Regions from separate parts of the Neobacillus sp. NRS-1170 genome, predicted to be linked through region 1. Evidence: riboswitches for the same ligand, from Rfam matches in the RefSeq annotation. Region 1 holds a riboswitch; each other region holds the start of a gene.
The links. Region 1 has a riboswitch for cobalamin ahead of cobJ (precorrin-3B C(17)-methyltransferase). Riboswitches for the same ligand answer to the same signal wherever they lie in the genome.
Positions count from the first base shown of each region.

Region 2: another riboswitch for cobalamin. It lies ahead of ACIFOT_RS20495 (ribonucleoside-diphosphate reductase subunit alpha); the one in region 1 lies ahead of cobJ (precorrin-3B C(17)-methyltransferase).
Region 3: another riboswitch for cobalamin. It lies ahead of ACIFOT_RS01960 (DUF4430 domain-containing protein); the one in region 1 lies ahead of cobJ (precorrin-3B C(17)-methyltransferase).

Region 1 is NZ_JBITPF010000069.1:59,100-61,372, reverse strand. It holds gene ACIFOT_RS25570 (YhgE/Pip family protein) at 1-818, shown strand, start outside; cobalamin riboswitch at 962-1,139, shown strand; gene cobJ (precorrin-3B C(17)-methyltransferase) at 1,282-2,273, shown strand, end outside.
Region 2 is NZ_JBITPF010000048.1:57,368-59,640, forward strand. It holds gene ACIFOT_RS20490 (MDR family MFS transporter) at 1-573, shown strand, start outside; cobalamin riboswitch at 665-864, shown strand; gene ACIFOT_RS20495 (ribonucleoside-diphosphate reductase subunit alpha) at 1,005-2,273, shown strand, end outside.
Region 3 is NZ_JBITPF010000006.1:111,748-114,020, forward strand. It holds partial or broken gene ribB (3,4-dihydroxy-2-butanone-4-phosphate synthase) at 1-158, shown strand, start outside; gene ribH (6,7-dimethyl-8-ribityllumazine synthase) at 370-840, shown strand; cobalamin riboswitch at 900-1,084, shown strand; gene ACIFOT_RS01960 (DUF4430 domain-containing protein) at 1,215-2,273, shown strand, end outside.

The DNA of each region.
Region 1 (2,273 bases):
ATATTGGTGAAACAGACTTAAAGAACGGAATGACCAGTCTTGCAAGTGGTTCGACGGATTTAATGGATGGAATGGCTAAACTTACAGATGGCTCGAAGGAATTGAGCAATCAATTAAGTGACGGGGCAAAAGATGCCAGTGATGTAAAGGCCAACAACAGCGTATATGATATGTTTGCAAAGCCAGTCAATGTTAAAGATTACAAAATGAATCAAGTTCCAAACTACGGAAGCGGATTGGCGCCTTATTTCTTAGCACTAAGTCTATTTGTTGGAGCTTTGATGCTTTCCGTTATTTTTCCAATGTATAAACCAGTCACAGAACCTAAGAGTGGAATTAGCTGGTTTCTCGGAAAAGCCGGAGTGATTTTAGCAGTAGGAATTGCTCAGGCATTAATCGCGGATGCGGTGCTGCTCATGTTACTGGGGCTCGAAGTGAAGAGTGTTCCTTACTTTATTATGTTCAGTATCTTTACTAGCTGGACATTCATGGCCATTATTCATTTCCTTGTTGCGGCTCTTGATAATCCTGGACGCTTTATAGCTGTAATTATCTTGATTTTACAATTAACCTCCAGTGCAGGAACGTTCCCGATAGAACTTAGTCCGAAATTCCTGCAAACGATCAATCATTACTTGCCGATGAGCTATTCGGTTTCTGGTTTTAGGGCGATTATTTCAACAGGAGACTTCGGTTTTATGTGGGAGAACATTGCGCATATTGCTATATTCCTTGTTTTATCCCTGGCTGCTACATTAACATTTTTTATTGCGAAATTTAAACGGCAGCAAGGGCATCTGCATTTACAGGAACAATAACTTTAAATTTTTTGAGGCAGGACCAATGTCGGTCCGCCTCATTTTTATGGGTAAAGTATATGTGTAATTGAAATGACAAACCTTAACTTCAAAAAAAATAGTATGTTAACTTTCTAGATTATATGGTATAGTTATAAAAAATTTAATAAATACTTTAAATAAGTGCTCACATTTGTGAGGTAAAAGGGAAACTAGTGAAAGTCTAGTACAGCCCCCGCTACTGTAAGAGCTGATGAAATTACAATGCCACTGAGAAATCGGGAAGGTGTAAGAGTAAAAAGAAGCTTAAGTCAGGAAACCTGCTTATTTAAACGACACTTGCTTTTCGGAGGGAGAAGTATAGGCGGGACAATTATAATTATTGTTTTTGTGTTTCAGTATGCTTAATTTATACTGCTATTTCACATCATGCCTGTATTCCTTTTAAAAGGAGTGCAGGCATTTTTTATTTGGAGGTAAACCTATGAAAAAGGGGAAAATTTTTGTTGTTGGCTTTGGTCCAGGTGATCGTGAGCACATTACAAAACGTGCTGTAGATGCCTTGCAGCAAAGTGATTGTATTATTGGATATAAAACATACGTGGAGCTAATTGAACCTTTCTTAACAGCAAAATCCATTGTCAGTACGGGTATGACAGAAGAAGTGTCACGTGCACAGGGTGCAGTAAAGAAAGCTGAAGCTGGCAATATTGTCTCAGTCATTTCCAGCGGAGATTCAGGCGTTTATGGTATGGCTGGATTAGTGTATGAAGTGCTGATTGAAAAGGGCTGGACTGAAAAAGAAGGAATTGCGGTAGAAATTGTTCCAGGTATTTCAGCCATTAATTCTTGTGCGAGTGTATTGGGTGCGCCAGTCATGCATGATTCCTGCACGATCAGCCTAAGTGATCATTTGACGCCTTGGACTGTAATAGAAAAGCGCATTGAAGCAGCTGCGATGGCGGACTTCGTTATAGCTTTATATAATCCGAAAAGCGGTAGACGGACACGCCAAATTGTAGAGGCGCAAAATATTCTATTAAAATATCGTTCACCTGAAACACCAGTGGGACTTGTGAAAAGTGCTTATCGTGAAAATCAAAATGTAGTGCTGACAACACTGTCTGAAATGCTTGAACATGATATTGGAATGCTGACAACGGTTATTATCGGGAATTCTTCTACTTTCTTTTATGACAATAAAATCATTACCCCTCGAGGTTATCAGCGTAAATATACGTTAGGTGAAGAAAAACAAAGCTTAAAACCGCATCAGCGTTTGAAAAAGGAAGCCGAACCATGGGCATTAAATCAAGAAACAGGGGAAGCGCAAGCTGGTTATGAGCAAATTGAACGGAAAAAACAAGAAGTTAGCTCATTAGATTTGGCTTTAAAGGCTTTATCTATGGTGACAAAAACTGAAATAGTAAATCCATTGTTAGTACAACAAGCAGTCGAAGATATATTTGAATTTGC
Region 2 (2,273 bases), on a different contig from region 1:
CGATTTTTCCTGATGGGGAATATATTTGTAACTGGTGGCTATGCCCATCTTGATACGACTCTTTCTCAATATTTAGGCAGTGACAAAGCAAGTGTGTATACGATTTTGTTCACCACCAATGCATTGGCCATTCTTCTCCTGCAGTTTCCTATTATTAAAATGATGAAGAGGTATTCTTCCTTAACCGCATTAAAAGCAGGGTGTCTATTGTTTTCAATAGGGATATTGGGTTTTGGAATATCTGATTCACTAGTTTTGTTCATCGTTTCCATGATCCTTTTTTCTGTAGGAGAAATTCTTTGTTTTATTATTGGGGATGTGCTGATTAGTGAAATTGCACCCTCCAATTTAAGGGGAGCTTATTTCGGGGCTGCCGGTCTGCAATTTATCGGTCAAGGCGCTGCGGCATGGTTTGGCGGCTGGCTCCTCAATTATTTTGGGGTTGGAAGTGGTGCAATCGTGTTTGGCATATTAGCTTTATTCACTATCATAGCTTATCCATTTTTTCAATATGGGCAATATCTTTTAGGGAATAAACCATCCTACTTCAAAACTCAGCAAAACACTAATTAAAATACTTGATAAATTACTAAGTTTATACTATGATAGATTTTAGTTTAAAATCAACATATTGTTTTAGCTCTTAAAAATAAAACTATATATTGTGTTTGCCTTAAGTTGAGATGCCGGCAACGGCTTAATTGGGAATCTGGTGAAAATCCAGAACTGCCCCCGCAACTGTAAATGCTGACGAAATGAACAAACCACTGTATAAAAAAGCTTACTAAATTAGGCGGTTATATGGGAAGGGTTCAGAGTAGGGAGATGCATAAGTCAGGAGACCTGTCTTTCTTAAGATGTTTCAGCTTCTTCGGGGATTGAGAAGATGGAACGGTGGCAGCAGGGGGCCCTAATTTCTTTCCATTTTGCCCTTTTGTATTTGTTATCGTTTCATCCGCTCGAATTCACCCGAGCGGATTTTTTATTTTTAGGGGGAAGAGGACATGACTGTCAAAGTGAATAACGTATTGGAAACAATCCAACAAGCATCCAATAAATATCAACTGGATTTTACGGTGCTTAAAAATCAAATTGAGGAACTAGAGGAAAAGGAAGCAAACAAGCAGGCACTCAGCTATGCTGTTAATCAAATAGCCATGGACCAGCCGGATTGGAGCTTTGTGGCTGCCAGCTTATACCTAAATGAATTATATGAAAAAGCAGCTATAAACCGGGGATATGACCGTTCGTTAAAGTATGGCGATTTTTACAGCCTAATTCAACAATTAACCGATATCGGGATTTATTCTAGTGACTTACTAAACTTTTATAACAAAGTGGAAATTGCTGAATTAGCGAAAGAGATTAATCCGGACAAAGATAATTTATTTAATTACATAGGATTATTTTTACTAGCTGATCGTTATCTTGCGAAAGATCATCAGCAAAATGTATTTGAACTGCCGCAGGAGCGGTTCATGATTATTGCTATGACTATTATGAAGAATGAAAAAGTGTCTAAGCGGTTAGATTTTGTAAAGGAAGCATACTGGGCCTTAAGCAATTTATATATGACAGTAGCAACACCAACTTTAGCAAATGCCGGAAAAAGTTTCGGACAGCTTTCCTCTTGTTTTATCGATACAGTCGACGATTCTTTAGATAGCATTTATTTAAATAATTGGGATACTGCTCGTTTAAGTAAAGATGGCGGAGGAATTGGAATCTACTACGGAAAGGTCCGTGCGCTGGGATCTGATATCAAGAAATTTAAAGGAAACTCTTCAGGAGTTGTGCCGTGGATTAAGTTAGTGAATAATACGGCAGTCAGTGTGGATCAATTAGGTCAGCGCCAAGGTGCCATTGCTGTTTACTTAGATGTATTTCATAAAGATATCATGAATGGCTTTCTTGACTTGAAAACAAATAACGGAGATGAACGCCGTAAAGCACATGATATTTTCACTGGTGTAACCGTACCTGATCTTTTTATGAAAAAGTTGCAAGAGATAGACGAGAATGGGAGAAGCATTGGGGAATGGAATACCTTTTGCCCCCATCAAGTAAAGCAAATCATGGGATGGAAAGATGAGTCTGGGAATCCGCTGGGACTAGAAGATTTTTATGATGAATCAGACAGGAAATATTTTACTGAAAAATATAAAGAGGCCGTAAGGAACCCGCTTCTTCCGAGAAAAACCTACAGGGCCATGGACATAATGGCACGAATCATGGTTGCTCAATTAGAAACTGGTACCCCGTATATGTTTTAT
Region 3 (2,273 bases), on a different contig from region 1:
AACTATGCGGCTCAGCGCCTGCGGGAGTCATTTGTGAAATTATGAATGAAGACGGAACGATGGCTCGTGTCCCAGAACTCCGTAAAATTGCTGATAAATTAAAGGTAAAAATGATTACCATTGAAGATTTAATTAAATACCGAAAGAATAAAGAAAAAGATACTGCAAACAAATTCTAAAGAAATAAATTTTTTTAGAAATTGGTGATTGGAGCGGATGGTGCTCGACTCCTGCGGGAGTACGGGTCCGGGGAGACCCCGCAGGCGCTTAGGCGCAGAGGAGGCCCCGGCACGCCCGCGGAAAGCGAGAGCCCGTAGCGAAATCATCAACTTAGTTTATCGCACCAAATAAAAAAATGGAGGAATTAAGATGGGATATATTTTTGAAGGTAATTTAGTTGGCTCAGGATTAAAGGTTGGAATCGTGGTAGGACGTTTCAATGAATTTATCACAAGTAAATTATTAAGCGGAGCGCAGGATGCACTCAAACGGCATGGAGTAAGCGAGACAGATGTAGACGTTGCTTGGGTTCCTGGCGCCTTTGAAATTCCATTAATCGCTCAAAAAATGGCAAACAGTAAAAAGTATGATGCTGTCATTACACTCGGAACTGTTATTCGCGGTTCAACCCCACATTTTGATTATGTTTGTAATGAAACCGCAAAAGGAGTATCTCGTATCAATTTAGACAGCGGTGTGCCTGTTATTTTTGGCGTATTAACGACTGATTCGATTGAGCAGGCTATTGAACGTGCAGGTACGAAAGCCGGCAATAAAGGCTGGGAAGCTGCGAGTGCAGCCATTGAAATGGCAAACCTTTGCCGAAACATTGAGCAATAATTCATTTAAAACCATATACAAAACAATTAGCGTTTTACTATAATAGAAATAACATAAAAAAATATGATGAAAAAACAGGTGCTAAAGTCTTTGAACTTAAGCTTAAAAGGGAAGTTGGAAAGAGCCAACGCGGTCCCGCCACTGTAAATGGGAGCAACCTATAAACTGTCACTGTCAAATAGATGGGAAGACATAGGAAGCGATGACCATGAGCCAGGAAACCTGCCTGTTTTAAACACCTAAAGCCTACGCGGATAGGAGTGTGTTAAAATAGGAATTTTATTGTATTTCTATTTTGGTACATAGCACTCCTCCTTTTTGGGGGATTTTTTTATGTCAAAAATTTTGAGATTACTAGAAGGGGAGAAAAGAGGATGTTAGAGAGAAAGAATTTATGGCTGGCTCTGTTGCTTGTATTCACACTTATCATAAGCGGCGTTCAGACACCTGTTTTTGCTGCTGGCCTTGGAAATCAAGGGACTATTACCGTAATAGGGACAGAAGAAACAAATCCAATACTGCCTGAAACATCTGTTTCATTTGGTGAAAACGAAACAGCAACGCAAAGTTTAATTAGTGCAGTTGGAGAGAGTAACGTTGAATTTACCGACACTACATATGGAAAAATGTTAACCGGTATTAATGGAGTAAAGGCAGAAGGAACCAATTTTTGGGCTTTCTACATTAACGGGGTTTCTGCTCAGGTTGGATCGGATTCCTATATCGTTCAAAATGGCGATAAATTAACCTTCCAATTAAAAGACTGGACCAAGCCTGTCGAAAATAAAGTTTCACTTAAAGTAATGGATAATAAGAAAAACATTGTTAAGGAATTACCTGAAATTGAAATTATCGGTCACCCTAATGCTTTTCAGCTTTTACAAGTCGCGCTTGGCGTTGAAAATGTAGGATACACCGATACCCAATACGGAAAAATGATTACATCCCTTAATGGGATTAAAGCAGAAGGTAACAATTACTGGGCTTTCTATATCAACGGAGAAATGGCATCCACTGGGGCTGAAGGGTACTCGCTTCAGTCGGGAAACCAAATCAGCTTTCAATTAGAATCTTTTCAGCCTGATCCGGGGACTGGAGGTAATGGGGATCCTTCTACAAATCCAAATCCTCCGGCAGGAACTGTTTCAGCGGCCGACCTTCAACATGCAGTCGATTCAGTGAGTGACTATGTTTTAAAATCACAAGTTGGTGAATGGGAAGCTATAGCCCTAAAGCAAGCTGGTAAAACTATTCCTGCCAACTATCTGGATTCCGTAAAGGCGCTAGTTAAAGAGCGACAAGGGAAGTTTACAAGAATTACTGATACTGAGCGCTATGTACTTGGGATTCTTGCAGCAGGAGGTGACCCGACGAATGTTGAAGGATACAACCTTGTTGAATCAATTTATAACGGCAATGTTACTAAGCAGGGA